One region of the Streptomyces sp. NBC_01508 genome, then DNA from elsewhere that is predicted to be linked to it. Evidence: riboswitches for the same ligand, from Rfam matches in the RefSeq annotation. Region 1 holds a riboswitch; each other region holds the start of a gene.
What was found. Region 1 has a riboswitch for cobalamin ahead of OG700_RS11795 (ribonucleoside-diphosphate reductase subunit alpha). Riboswitches for the same ligand answer to the same signal wherever they lie in the genome.
Positions count from the first base shown of each region.

Region 2: linked by a shared signal. The riboswitch ahead of OG700_RS25950 (ABC transporter substrate-binding protein) and the one ahead of OG700_RS11795 (ribonucleoside-diphosphate reductase subunit alpha) in region 1 are both predicted to bind cobalamin.
Region 3: linked by a shared signal. The riboswitch ahead of OG700_RS01560 (prenyltransferase/squalene oxidase repeat-containing protein) and the one ahead of OG700_RS11795 (ribonucleoside-diphosphate reductase subunit alpha) in region 1 are both predicted to bind cobalamin.
Region 4: linked by a shared signal. The riboswitch ahead of metE (5-methyltetrahydropteroyltriglutamate--homocysteine S-methyltransferase) and the one ahead of OG700_RS11795 (ribonucleoside-diphosphate reductase subunit alpha) in region 1 are both predicted to bind cobalamin.

Region 1 covers NZ_CP109419.1:2,618,432-2,621,733, forward strand. Annotated here, with positions in the region: gene OG700_RS11775 (carbon starvation CstA family protein) at 1-99, shown strand, start outside; gene OG700_RS11780 (YbdD/YjiX family protein) at 96-302, shown strand; gene OG700_RS11785 (Uma2 family endonuclease) at 380-961, opposite strand; gene OG700_RS11790 (GNAT family N-acetyltransferase) at 1,046-1,573, shown strand; cobalamin riboswitch at 1,651-1,783, shown strand; gene OG700_RS11795 (ribonucleoside-diphosphate reductase subunit alpha) at 1,932-3,302, shown strand, end outside.
Region 2 covers NZ_CP109419.1:5,577,031-5,580,332, forward strand. Annotated here, with positions in the region: gene OG700_RS25940 (amino acid permease) at 1-1,017, shown strand, start outside; gene OG700_RS25945 (Mov34/MPN/PAD-1 family protein) at 1,160-1,573, shown strand; cobalamin riboswitch at 1,573-1,704, shown strand; gene OG700_RS25950 (ABC transporter substrate-binding protein) at 1,745-2,731, shown strand; gene OG700_RS25955 (FecCD family ABC transporter permease) at 2,743-3,302, shown strand, end outside.
Region 3 covers NZ_CP109419.1:347,500-350,801, forward strand. Annotated here, with positions in the region: gene OG700_RS01560 (prenyltransferase/squalene oxidase repeat-containing protein) at 1-1,678, opposite strand, end outside; cobalamin riboswitch at 1,810-1,954, opposite strand; cobalamin riboswitch at 2,002-2,145, shown strand; gene OG700_RS01565 (hypothetical protein) at 2,215-2,454, opposite strand; gene OG700_RS01570 (glycerate kinase) at 2,572-3,302, opposite strand, start outside.
Region 4 covers NZ_CP109419.1:3,597,976-3,601,277, reverse strand. Annotated here, with positions in the region: gene metE (5-methyltetrahydropteroyltriglutamate--homocysteine S-methyltransferase) at 1-1,813, opposite strand, end outside; cobalamin riboswitch at 1,978-2,208, opposite strand; gene OG700_RS16490 (glycoside hydrolase family 3 protein) at 2,417-3,302, shown strand, end outside.

The DNA of each region.
Region 1 (3,302 bases):
AAGTCGGAACTGGTCGCGCCGGCGGGCCTGATCCCGACGAAGGAGGAGAAGGCGGAACTGGCGGCGGCGAAGGCGTCCACCGGGGCGGGTCCGTCATGACCCCGGCGGCGAAGGTGCGCCACGCCGTGGGCCGGATCCGTTGGTACGTGCGGGAGTTGACGGGTGAGTCGGCGTACGACCACTACGTGGCCCACACCCGTGCCTGCGACCCGACGGCGGAGCCCGTGACGCGCCGCGCCTTCGAACGCGCCCGGATGGACGCGCGTGAGGCGGACCCGAGGGAAGGGTTCCGCTGCTGCTGAGCGGCCGTGCCAGTACGGCGAAGGGCCGTCGTATCCCGATGGGGGTACGACGGCCCTTCGCCGTGCGCGAGCGGGTGTCAGTGCACCCAGTCCTTCAGCTGCTCGGTCTCCAGCGTGATGCCCACGGGGTCGGGCAGGACGACGCTCTTGCCGAACGGCACGGTGCGGGCGCTCTCGTAGCGCACACCATCCGGCTCGCTGTAGACGGTCACCTCGCAGGAGTCGCGGTCGATCAGCGGATAGACGGGGACACCGGTCTCGGCGTAGGAACGGGGCTTCTCCACCCGGTCGCGTGCGTCGGTGTCGGAGTCGTACGAGGTGACCTCGACGGCCATCAGGACGGGGCCGGGGTCGACCCACTCGCCCTGGCCCGCGAAGGCACCGCTCGGAGCGAGAGCACCGTCCGGCCGGGCGCGGCCCAGGAGATGTCGCTGGACTCTCAGCCCTTGGACTGGATAGAGCCACAGCTCCGGTCTCGACCGCAAACAGCAGCGTACAAGCCACTGCATGATGCATCCGTGCGTGCCGTCCGGGCCCGCCTTGCCGTGCACTTTCCCGTCGATCAGTTCCAGGGGGGCACGTTCGGCCGTGCGGCTCAGAATCCGGTACAACTCGTCGAAGTCGTGGGTCTCCACATGGAGCCGGTCGGTAGTAGCCACGCCGCTGGACCCCCTCACGTCGCCCACAACGGTAGCGACCCCCTCGGACAACGCGCCGCCGTCGCCGTGTCGCACACTGCTGTGATGAACCAGGCGATACGGCCGGCGGCCGACTTCACGATCAGAGCGGCCGAGCCCGCCGAGTACGCGGCGCTCGGGGAGATCACCGCGCGGGCCTATCTGGACGACGGGCTGCTGGACTTCGGGGCGGACGATCCCTATCTGGAGACCCTGCGCGACGTCGCGGGGCGGGCCGCCGGGTCCGACGTGCTCGTGGCCGTCGACGCGGACGGGGTGGTCCTCGGTGGGGTCGCCCACGCCTCCGGCGGGTCCGCGTGGGCCAACATCGCCAGGGAGGGGGAGGCCGAGTTCCGCATGCTGGCGGTCGCGTCATCCGCCCGGGGGCGCGGTGTCGGCGAGGCGTTGGTGCGGGCGTGCGTGGACCGGGCGCGGGGCACCGAGGGGTGCGTGCGGGTGTGTCTGTCCACCCACGAGACAATGCTGGGCGCCCACCGGATCTACGAGCGGCTGGACTTCGTACGGACCCCGGAGCGGGACTGGTCGCCGGTTCCCGCTCTCTCGCCCCTGCTCACGTACAGCCTGGAAATCTAAGGCGTTTCGGGGCCGTTTCAGGGCAAGGCGAAACACCCACGACACAACATGTGGGGGGTGCTTCTCCCAACCGACCCCACATGTATGCTCAAGTCTGCTGTCGCCGCAGGAGAATCCGGTGGAAATCCGGAACTGTCCCGCAACGGTGTGCTGTGGTGCGCTTTGCGCGCCCCGCGAGTCCGAGCACCTGCCGACGGCGCACCCGGTTCGACCGATCCGGGTGCCGAGACGTCCGGGCCTCGCGGTTGGGCCGGTGGACGCCGCACCGCGCGCTGCCCGTTTCCGGGGCGGCGTACGCGGGCGTGCGCTGCCGTGCCCCTCCCTCCGTGGCCCAGAGCCGAGCGAGGGAGAGCACCACGTGACCATCGCGCCAGCCGATCCGGCTTCAGCGATCTCCGAGCGGGAACGGGGTACGGCCGTCGCGGCCGACGGACCCGGTACGGCCCTGCTGCGGGTCCTCATGGACCTCACCGCCGACCTGGCCGACACCGACCCCGGCCGGGTCGCCGCCGCCGCGCTGCGTGGCCGTAACGCCGCCTCCGACGAGGCCGAGTTGCGTGAACTCGCCACCGAGGCCGCCGCCGGGCTCATCTCGGAGGACCCCGCGTACTCCCGTCTCGCCGCCCGCCTGCTCACCCGCACCATCGCGGACGAGGCCGCCGGCCAGGGCGCCGTCTCGTTCTCCTCGTCGGTCGCCGTGGGCCACGCGGAGGGCCTGATCGCCGACCGTACGGCCGCGTTCGTCACCCGCCACGCCGCCCGCCTCGACGCGCTGATCGACCCCGCAGCCGACGACCGCTTCGGCTACTTCGGTCTGCGCACGCTCTTCAGCCGCTATCTGCTCCGGCACCCGATCACCCGCGATGTCATCGAGACGCCGCAGTACTTCATGCTGCGCGTCGCGTCCGGGCTGGCCAAGGACGACTCCCCGGCCGCCGTGGACGAAGTCGCCGCGCTGTACGGCCTGATGAGCCGGCTCGACTACCTCCCCTCCTCCCCCACGCTCTTCAACTCCGGCACCCGGCACCCCCAGATGTCGTCCTGCTATCTGCTGGACTCCCCGCTGGACGAGCTGGACTCCATCTACGACCGCTACCACCAGGTGGCCCGCCTGTCAAAGCACGCGGGCGGGATCGGCCTCTCGTACTCCCGTATCCGCGCCCGCGGTTCACTGATCCGCGGCACGAACGGGCACTCCAACGGCATCGTGCCGTTCCTGCGGACGCTGGACTCCTCGGTCGCCGCCGTCAACCAGGGCGGCCGGCGCAAGGGCGCGGCCTGCGTCTACCTGGAGACCTGGCACGCGGACATCGAGGAGTTCCTGGAGCTGCGCGACAACACGGGCGAGGAGGCGCGCCGTACGCACAATCTCAACCTCGCGCACTGGATCCCCGACGAGTTCATGCGCCGGGTCGACACGGACGGCGACTGGTCGCTGTTCTCCCCCTCCGACGTGCCCGAGCTGGTCGATCTGTGGGGCGACGGCTTCGACACTGCGTACCGCGCGGCCGAGGCGGCGGGCAAGGCCCGCAGGACCATCCCGGCGCGCGAGCTGTACGGCCGCATGATGCGCACCCTCGCGCAGACCGGCAACGGCTGGATGACCTTCAAGGACGCGTCGAACCGTACGGCGAACCAGACCGCCGAGCCCGGCAGCGTCGTGCACTCCTCGAACCTCTGCACCGAGATCCTGGAGGTCACGGACGACGGCGAGACGGCCGTCTGCAAC
Region 2 (3,302 bases), 3.0 Mb from region 1:
ATCTCCGTCAAGATCTTCGGCGAGGTCGAGTTCTGGTTCTCGATGGTCAAGGTCACCGCCATCATCGGCATGATCGTCATCGGCCTCGGCGTCCTCACCCTCGGCTTCTCGGACGCCGGCGACACCGCGGCCACCGGCAACCTCTGGCAGCACGGCGGCATCTTCCCCAACGGCATCGGCTCCAGCCTGATGACCCTTCAGGGCGTGATGTTCGCCTACCTGGCCGTCGAACTCGTCGGCGTCACCGCGGGCGAGTCCGAGAATCCGGAGAAGACACTCCCCAAGGCGATCAACACGCTGCCCTGGCGCATCATCGTCTTCTACGTAGGCGCGCTCACCGTCATCCTCGCCGTCGTCGAATGGACCGAATTCAGCGAGGGCGAGAGCCCGTTCGTGCACGCCTTCGCCAAGATCGGCATCCCGCTCGGCGCCGGAATCGTCAATTTCGTGGTGCTGACGGCGGCCCTGTCGTCCTGCAACTCCGGCATGTACTCCACCGGCCGGATGCTGCGCGACCTCGCCGCCAACAGCGAAGCCCCGAAGGCCCTGGGCAAGCTCAACTCCCGCAGGACACCGGCGTTCGGCATCGCGGCGTCCGTCGCGCTGATGGGCATCGGCGTCGTCCTCAACTACGTCGTCCCCGAGAAGGCGTTCCTGTACGTCACCTCGGTGGCCACCGCCGCCGGCATCTGGACCTGGATGATGATCCTCATCAGCCACATCAAGTACCGCTCCGCCGTGGTCGCGGGGAGGCTGCCGGCGTCCTCGTTCCCGGCGCCGGGCGGCTCGGCCCTGAGCTGGGTGGCGCTGGTCTTCCTGTCCTTCGTGACCTGCCTGATCGCGTACGACTCCGACGCCCGGGTGTCGCTGTACGTCGGCGCGCTCTGGGCGCTGTTCCTGGCCGGCGGCTGGGCGCTGCTCAAGAGCCGTAACCCGGGACTGGCGGCGCGCGCCTCCGGGGAACGGCGCGACCCGGAAGGCCCGCACGAGCCGGAGTACGCGAAGGTGTCCGACTGACGCGGGCGTCCCACCGGCTGTCCCACCGACGCGTCCCACCGGTCCGTCCCACCGGTCCGTCCCACCGACCCGTCTCACCGGCCGTCTCATCAGGTGGCCTCCGTATCTCACACGCGGAGGCCACCTGCTTATCCTTCACCTCATGCTCACCATCACCCAGGCGCTGTACGACCGGATCGTCGCCCACGCGCGGGCGGACCACCCCGACGAGGCGTGCGGCGTGATCGCGGGCCCGGAGGGCAGCGACCGGCCCGAGCGCTTCATCCCCATGCTCAACGCGGCCCGCTCGCCCACGTTCTACGAGTTCGACTCGACCGAGCACAAGCAGCTCGACAACGAGCTGCGCGAGCGCGACGAGGACGTGGTGGTCATCTACCACTCGCACACCGCGACCGAGGCGTACCCCTCCCGCCGGGACATCGACCTGGCGATGGAACCGTTCGCCCACTACGTCCTGGTCTCCACCGCCGACACCGACGACATGGGCCCGTTCCAGTTCCGCTCGTACCGCATCGTCGAGGGCGAGGTCACGGAGGAAGAGGTCGAGGTCGTCTGAGAGACTGACGCGATCCAGGGCGGCAGGACCCAGGAAGCCGGTGCGAATCCGGCACGGTCCCGCCACTGTGACCAGGCCCCGCGAGCGCGGGTCCCGGAAGCCAGGAACTGACCTGTCGCCCTTCTCCCACCATGCCAGGGGACGCGGAAATCCCCCGGAGGAGGCCCAGTCATGTCCTCGCGGCGCCACGCCCTCATACCGGCGGTCCTGCTCCCGCTGCTGCTCCCGCTCGCCGCCTGCTCCACCACCCCGGACCCCGTCCGGAACGACGGAGCGCCGGCCGCCGGATTCCCGTACACGGTCACCAACTGCGGTGTGAAGACCACCTTCGAGGCACCCCCGAAGCGCGTGGTCACGATGAACCAGCACGTCACCGAGATCATGATCGAACTCGGTCTCGCCAAGTCCCTCGTCGGCACCGCCTGGCTGGACGACGCCGTCCTGCCCGCCTACGAGAAGGCGTACGACAGCGTCCCGGTCATCGCCAAGGAGTACCCCTCCAAGGAGAGACTCCTCGCCGCGAACCCCGACTTCGTCTACGGCGGCTACGCCAGCGCCTTCGCCGCCAAGGACGGCCGCACCCGCGACGACCTCAAGGACGCCGGCATCGACACCCGGCTCAACCTGGAGAACTGCGCCGATGGCCGGACCTCCATGGACGACGTCTTCCGTGAGATCGAGGAGGTCGGCCGCACCTTCGGTGTCGCCGACCGCGCGAAGAAGTGGACCGCCGAGGCGCGCACCACCCTCGCCGCCACCGCCGCCGGGCTCGAAGACACGAAGCCCCTCCCGGTCTTCGTCTACGACAGCGGCGACAAGACCGCGTTCACCGCCGGCGGCAAGGGCATCGGCAACGAGCTGATCGAGCGGGCCGGCGGGCGCAACGTCTTCGCCGACCTCGACAGACCCTTCGGCGACGCCACCTGGGAACAGGTCGTGGCCCGCAAGCCCGAGACGATCCTCATCTACGACTACGGCGCCACCACCGTCGCCCAGAAGAAGAAGCGGCTGCTGGAGGACCCCGTACTGAAGGACGTCCCGGCGATCAGGAACAAGCGCTTCGCCGTCCTGCCGCTCTCCGACGCCGTCCTCGGTGTCCGCGCCCCCGCCGCCGTCCAGCGCCTCGCCGACCAACTCCACCCCGGGGCGGGCGCGTAGGGCCGACGGCCATGAGTCGCACAACCCCGCCCGGCCACCACCACCCCCGTCACCATCACCCCGGCCACCACCCGCCCGGCCACCACCACCGCAGGCTGCGCCAGGCCGTCGTGCTCACCTGCCTCGCCGCGGCCCTCGCCTGCGCCGTCGTCGCCGGGCTCGCGCTCGGCTCCGTACGTATCCCGCCCGGTGAGGTGCTCACGATCCTCACCGGCGGCGCGGAGCCCAGCCCCTTCCGCACGATCGTCCTGGACGTACGGCTGCCGCGTGTGCTGCTCGGCGCGGTCGTCGGCGCAGGTCTCGCCGTCGTCGGGACGGTCCTCCAGGCCCTCGTACGCAACCGGCTGGCCGACCCGTTCCTCCTCGGGATCTCCTCGGGGGCGTCCACCGGCGCCGTACTCGTCCTGGTCCTCGGCATCGGCAGCGGCATCGGCGGCGGGATCACCACCACCGTCGCCATGCCGGCCGCCGCCTTCGCGGGCTCGCTCGTCGCGATGACCCTCGTCTACGCGCTGGCCCGGCGCGGCGGCACGATGACCGGCGGGCGCCTCGTACTGGCCGGGGTGACCGT
Region 3 (3,302 bases), 2.3 Mb from region 1:
GGCCGTAGTCGGCGAAGCCTGAGCCGGCCATGTTCTCGTAGTAGCGGCCCTGCTTGAGGCGGGCCGGGGCGGTGAGGTAGGCGGTGCCCTTCTTGAGGTCGGGGCCGGCACCGTCGCCCGGCGGGTCGGTGGCCGGATCCGTCGGAGGAGGTGTGGTCGGCGGGTCCGTGGGCTCGGTCGGCTCGCTGGGCTTCGTCGTCAGCGTGACGAGGTTGGTTCCCGCGCCGCCGATGGTCGCGTGCACGGTCGGGTACAGGAACGACTCGGTCATCGCCTCCTCGAACCCGAAGCCGCCGTCGTCGTTCTGCTGCCTCGACACCCAGGACATCGCCGCGTCGGCGCGCGTCACGTCGCCCAGCGCGCGCAGCGCCTGCGACGCCGCGGCGGTGATGGCGACATCTCCGGCGGCGGACCCGACGTAGGCGACGTATCCACCGTCGTCCCGCTGGGACTTCTTGAGGAAGTCCAGGGCCTTGGTCACGGCGCGGTCGTGGCCGCCCGCGCGCTCCAGGACGAGCGCCACCAGCGCGGTGGTGGCGGCGTCCCCCTCGCAGTTCTCGCCCGGCCGGATCAGCACACCGGTGACGCCCCCGGTGGCACATTGCAGAGCAGCCAGCCGGGACACCGTCTCGGCCGGCGGCTTCACGTCGCCCCGCAGCAGGGCGAGGACGGACAGCGCCTGCGCCTCCGTCGTACCGGCGTCCGTGAAGTCGCCCTTGGCGGAGCACCCGGGAGTACTGCCGCTCTCCGGTCCGGCCACGCACACGTTCGCGGCGAGGTCCGCGAGGAGGTCGTGCCCGCCGACGTCACGTGGATCGTCCCCGGCGATCTCCGCGACCAGCGCGAGCCGGGCGGCGCCCTTGGGGTCGGGTGCCTCGCCGATGCCCCGGGGATACGCGAACTCGGCGGTGTGCGCGGTGAGATACGCCTTTGTCTTGTCGAACGTCGCGCCGCGCCCCTTCGCGGCGGCGAGGGCGAAGGCCGTCTCCGCTGTCTGGAGGTGGTTCGGCCCCTCGGCGCCCTCGTCGAAGATGTGGTCACCGTCCTTCAGCCGGCCCGTGAGCCAGCCGGCGGCGGCGTCGGTGTCGACCGTCCCCGGCTCCACCGGGGGCGGTGTGCTGGTACCCGGATCCGGGTCACCGCCACCACCCGGCCGTACGTCGTCCGGGGTGAAGCCCGGCTGCCCGCTGCCGCCGCCGATGTCGGTGGGGCCGAAGACCCACGCCTCGACCTCGCCCGGCTTGGGCTGCCGGCTCAGCGCGCCGAGCGGGCTGTACGTCCAGTGGTCCTGGCCGACGGGCGCGAGCCAGTACGACCAGTAGGCGTTGGCCGGCGGGGTGAGCTGACAGGCTTCGTCGGCCGGAGTGGGGTGCTGCGCACCGCCCTTGAAGCTGTCGTGGCCGATGCGGCAGATGAAGCCGGGGCCGTCGTGGACCGTGCCGGTGGTGGTGAATCCGCCGTCGTGCAGCAGGTCCATGCCGGTGGTCAGGGTGGTGTCGCAGCCTCGTACGACGTCGCCGCCCCAGTCGCCGAAGTCGACGGCGACGACCGCGCCTCTGGTGGCGGTGCAGTCGCCGATCGGATCCGCCGCCGCCGGGGCGGCCGTGGTCACGAGTGCTGTGCCGAGTCCGACCGTCAGCAGCAGGGCGGACAGCAGCGAGAGAAGTCTCGCCGCCACGCGACGGTCTGGTCTGTTCCCGGTCTCCACCACGGCCCCCTGAGTCACCCGAGGCGGAGCCGTGCGTGACCGAAGGCCCACGGCAGACGCCGGGGAGCCGTCCGAACCACGCCGTAGTCCGCGACGGCGTCTTTCGCTGAATATCTCCCACCCAGGTAATCCGGCTCGCCCGTCAAGGAGTTGACGGGCCTACGGTTGCGGGTCAGCGCCGGGTTTCGACCGGCTTCCCCTGGGTGTCGAGCGGTAATCAGGCGCAGTGGAACACGTGTACGCACAGAGCGTCAAGGTGGCCTGTGTCTCCCGGTACGGCCCGTGCCGGGCGCTCTTGGCGGGTCGACGGCGCTCGGGTATCCTCCCCGACTGCCGAGTGGGGGAACCCGGTGGGACTCCGGGGCTGACGCGCAGCGGTGTGGCACGGCTGGAGGCCGGGCCGAGCCCGAATGCCCAGCGGCAGAGCAGTACAGGAAGCCGTACCACGCGATTGGACGGCGGCCCGTTCGTCGCTCTCCCGTCGAGGCTCCGTCCGGGTCTTCTTGTCACCGCCCCGCTCGGAGGCGTACGACGACGAGCGCACCGGCCTGCGCGGCGTCGACCGCCTCGCCCTGACCGACGCCGACGCGGCCGGGTGGCGCATGGTCGTCGCGTGGATGGAGCAGGCCGGGCTGAGCGTCCGCGTCGACGCCATGGGCAACGTCTACGGCCGCCGCGAGGGCACCGACCCCACCGCGGCCCCGGTGCTGACCGGCTCGCACATCGACAGCGTCGCCACCGCACATGGCTCGACCGTATGTATCAGCAGGTCACGGGCACGATGGAGCGACCACCCCGATCCTGGTTCGGAAAGACCGAACCGGCGGCGAAGGGCGTACGAACCGGATGTCGCGGCCGAACACTCACGCCGCCCGGGCAGCCAGCCGGGTGCCCAACTCCACTATCCGCAGGGACCGTTCCGTGGCGTCGGCGAGAATCTCGCGGCTGCCCTCGATCGCTTCGGGCAGCGACATCGGAGCCGGCAGGATCGCGCTGTACGCGTCGACGCCGATCGCCCGTACCAGGTGTGCGCCCGGCCCGATGGTGCCCGCGAGCACGAACACCGGCACTCCGGCCGCGTGTGCCCTGCTCGCGACTTCCGCGGGGATCTTGCCGCGTACGGTCTGGTGGTCCAGCGCGCCCTCGGCCGTGATCACCAGATCGGCGCGGGCCAGCCTGGCGTCCAGGTCGAGCCGGTCGAGCAGGACGTCGAAGCGGGGCAGGAGCCGCGCCCCCACCGCGGCCAGTCCGGCTCCCAGACCGCCGGAGGCACCGGTGCCGGGGGCCGTCCGCAGATCGATCCGTGGCGACAGGTCCCGGGTGAGGACCGCCGCCCAGCGCTCCAGGGCCGCCGACAGCACCTCCACGCCGGCCGGGGTCGCGCCCTTCTGCGGTCCGAACACGCGCGCCACGCCGTGTGCGCCGCACAGCACGTTGAAGGGGTTGCAGGCGACGAGGAGTTCGGTGTCGGCGAGGCGCCGGTCGAGCCCGGACGTGTCGACGTGGTCGAGTTCCCCGAGTGCCGCGCCGCCCGGCGGGAGTTCGCGGCCGTGGCGGTCCGTCAGCCGGGCGCCCAGCGCCCGGAGTGCCCCGG
Region 4 (3,302 bases), 980 kb from region 1:
CGAAGGACCAGGCGAGCATCGTGACCGGTCCCGTCAGCATGCCCTTCACCGGGCGGTCGGTGAGCGACTGCGCGTACGACGTCCAGCGCACCGTCATCGGCTCCGGGCGCGAGATGTCCCCGGCGAGGACCGGCGGGCGTACGTAGCGGGTGCCGTACGACTGCACCCAGCCGTGCCGCGTGGCGACGTACCCGGTCAACTGCTCGGCGAAGTACTGCACCATGTCGTTGCGTTCGGGCTCGCCGTGCACCAGGACGTCCAGCCCCGCCTTCTCCTGAAAGGCGAGGACGTCGCGGATCTCGGCCTCGATCCGCTCCTCGTACGCCGCCGTCCCGATCCGGCCGGCCCGCAGATCGGCCCGCGCGGTACGCAGTTCGGCGGTCTGCGGGAAGGAGCCGATCGTGGTCGTCGGCAGCGGCGGCAGACCGAGGTGCGCCCGCTGGGCGGCGGTCCGTACCTCGTACGGCTGCGAACGGCGGGCGTCCGCGTCGGTGACGGCCGCGGCGCGGGCGCGCACGGCCGGGTCGCGGGTGAGCGCCGAGCCCGCGCGGGAGGCGAGCGCGGCGCGGTTGGCGGCGAGTTCGGCCGTGATGGCGCCCGTTCCCTCGGTCAGGGCGCGGGCCAGCGTGGCGACCTCGGCGCTCTTCTGGCGGGCGAACGCCAGCCAGCGGGCGATCTCCGGGTCGATGTCGCGCTCGGCGGTCGCGTCGAGCGGGACGTGCAGCAGGGAGCAGGACGGCGCGACGTCGACGCGGTCGGCGAGGCCGAGGAGCGTGCCGAGGGTGGCGAGGGACTTCTCGAAGTCGTTGATCCAGACGTTGCGTCCGTCGACCACGCCCGCGACCAGCCGCTTGCCGGGCAGCCCGCCCACGGCCGCGAGAGCGGCCAGATTGGCGGCGGCGGCCGATCCGGTGAAGTCGAGCGCGAGCCCTTCGACGGGGGCCTTGGCGAGCACGGGCAGCGCGTCGCCGAGCCGGTCGAAGTAGGAGGCGACGAGCAGTTTCGGCCGGTCGGTCAGGCCGCCCAGGTCGCGGTAGGCGCGGGAAGCGGCGTTCAGCTCGGCCGGGGTGCGGTCCTGCACCAGCGCGGGCTCGTCCAGCTGCACCCAGTCGGCGCCGGCCGCGCGCAGGTCGGCCAGGATCTCCGCGTACACGGGAAGGAGCCGGTCGAGCAGCGTCAGCGGCTCGAAGCCGGCGGCCACGCCGGGGGCGGGCTTGGCCAGCAGCAGATACGTGACGGGGCCGAGGAGCACGGGCCGGGCGGTGAGGCCGAGCGCGAGGGCCTGCGTCAGCTCGGCGACCTGCTTGGCCGAGTCGGCGGAGAAGACGGTGCCGGGGCCGACCTCGGGGACCAGGTAGTGGTAGTTGGTGTCGAACCACTTGGTCATCTCCAGGGGTGCCACGTCCCGGGTGCCGCGCGCCATCGCGAAATAGCCGTCCAGCGCGCGGTCCTGCGCGGTGGCCCGGGCGGTGTCCCGCGAATCCCGCGAATCCCGCGAATCCCGCGAATCGTGCGGCGCGTCGTCGCCGACCGCCGCGCGGTGCCGCTCCGGGATCGCGCCGACCATCACGCTGGTGTCCAGGACCTGGTCGTAGTACGAGAAGTCACCGGTCGGAACCTCGTGGACACCGTCGGCGACGAGCTGCTCCCAGTTGGCGCGGCGCAGCCGCGAGGCCACGTCCCGCAGGGCATCGGCGCCGACCGCGCCCTTCCAGTAGCCCTCGACGGCCTTCTTCAGTTCGCGGTTCGCGCCCTGGCGGGGGTAGCCGTACACGGTGGCGCGCGCTGCCGCGGCTGCGGACTTGTCTGTCACGGAACTCTCCTTCGCGAGTTGTCCTCCTGCGATCCCGGTGACGGATCGCGGACACGAAGGGGTACGGAACCGGACGGGCCGCCCGTACGTACGCGTACGTACGCCTGCCCGCCGATAGGTACGCCGACCCGCCCACGAGGTCACCGGAATCCCCGTACGCGATCGGTCGCGTACGCACAGCGGGCAGGTCTTCGGACTCGTGGGCACGCCGGTCGGGTGCGGACACCCGGCGGACACCTACTGACCGTCGCTTCCCAGGCCCGGCACGGGCCCAGTGCTGATGACGGCGGTCGTTCCCACTCACCGCTGCGGGGCAGTCCCGGATTCTCACCAGGTTCCCTCTTGCGACGTTCCCGCCCGTCGGACGGGAACGAACCAGCTGCACCGACCAGCCTAACCCGTGCCCATCAGCTCCCTCGAAGGCTCACCAGATATTCATGAACGGCGTAATCCCCCTGCTTCCGGGGCGAGTTCACGCAACGCGCGGAAGCGCGGTACCTCCTTGACACACATAATTGGTCTAAGCCACCATCCGATTGGCCTGTACCAAGTTCAAGGGCGGTTCGCTGAGCCGGCCGAGCGATGCGCCTTCGGAGGACCCGCATGGAGCCAAGCACCCGGCCGAACAGCCAGCCGAACAACCAGCCGAGCAGTGAGCCGCGCGCCACGCCGAGTACTGCGTCCAGCACCCGGCGGAGCGCCACGTCGAGCGGCCGTCGCGACCGGCTGACGCGACTCGCGGAGTCCACGCTCCAGCCCGGATTCGTCGGCACGACCCTGCCCGACTGGGTCCGCCGCGGGATCGCCGGCGGCCTCACCTCCGTCGTCCTGTTCGGCCGGAACATCGTCGACCCCGAACAGGTCGCGCGCCTCACCGCCGAACTACGCGCGGAGAACCGCGACCTCATCATCGCCATCGACGAAGAGGCCGGCGACGTCACCCGGCTCGAAGCCTGGACCGGCGCCTCCCGGCCGGGCAACCTCGCACTCGGCGCCGTGGACGACGTGGAGCTGACCGAGTCCGTCGCCCGCGACATCGGCCGCGAACTCCACGCCGCCGGCGTCTCCCTCGACTACGCGCCCAGCGCCGACGTCAACTCCAACCCCTTCAACCCGGTCATCGGCGCCCGCTCCTTCGGCGCCGGCACGGACGTCGTCTGCCGGCACACCGCCGCCTGGATCCGCGGACTCCAGTCGGCCGGCGTCGCCGCCTGCGCCAAGCACTTCCCCGGCCACGGGGACACCTCGGTCGACTCCCACCACGGCCTGCCACAGGTCTCGGCGAGCGCCGAGGAGATCGCCGCCACCGCGCTGCCGCCGTTCCTCGCCGCGATGGAGGCGGGCGTACGCGTGGTGATGACCGGGCACCTGCTCGCGCCCGCGTACGACACCGAACTGCCGGCCACCATGAGCCCCCGCATCCTCGTGGACCTGCTCCGCGGCGAGCTGGGCTTCGACGGCCTGGTGGTGACGGACGGCATCGAGATGA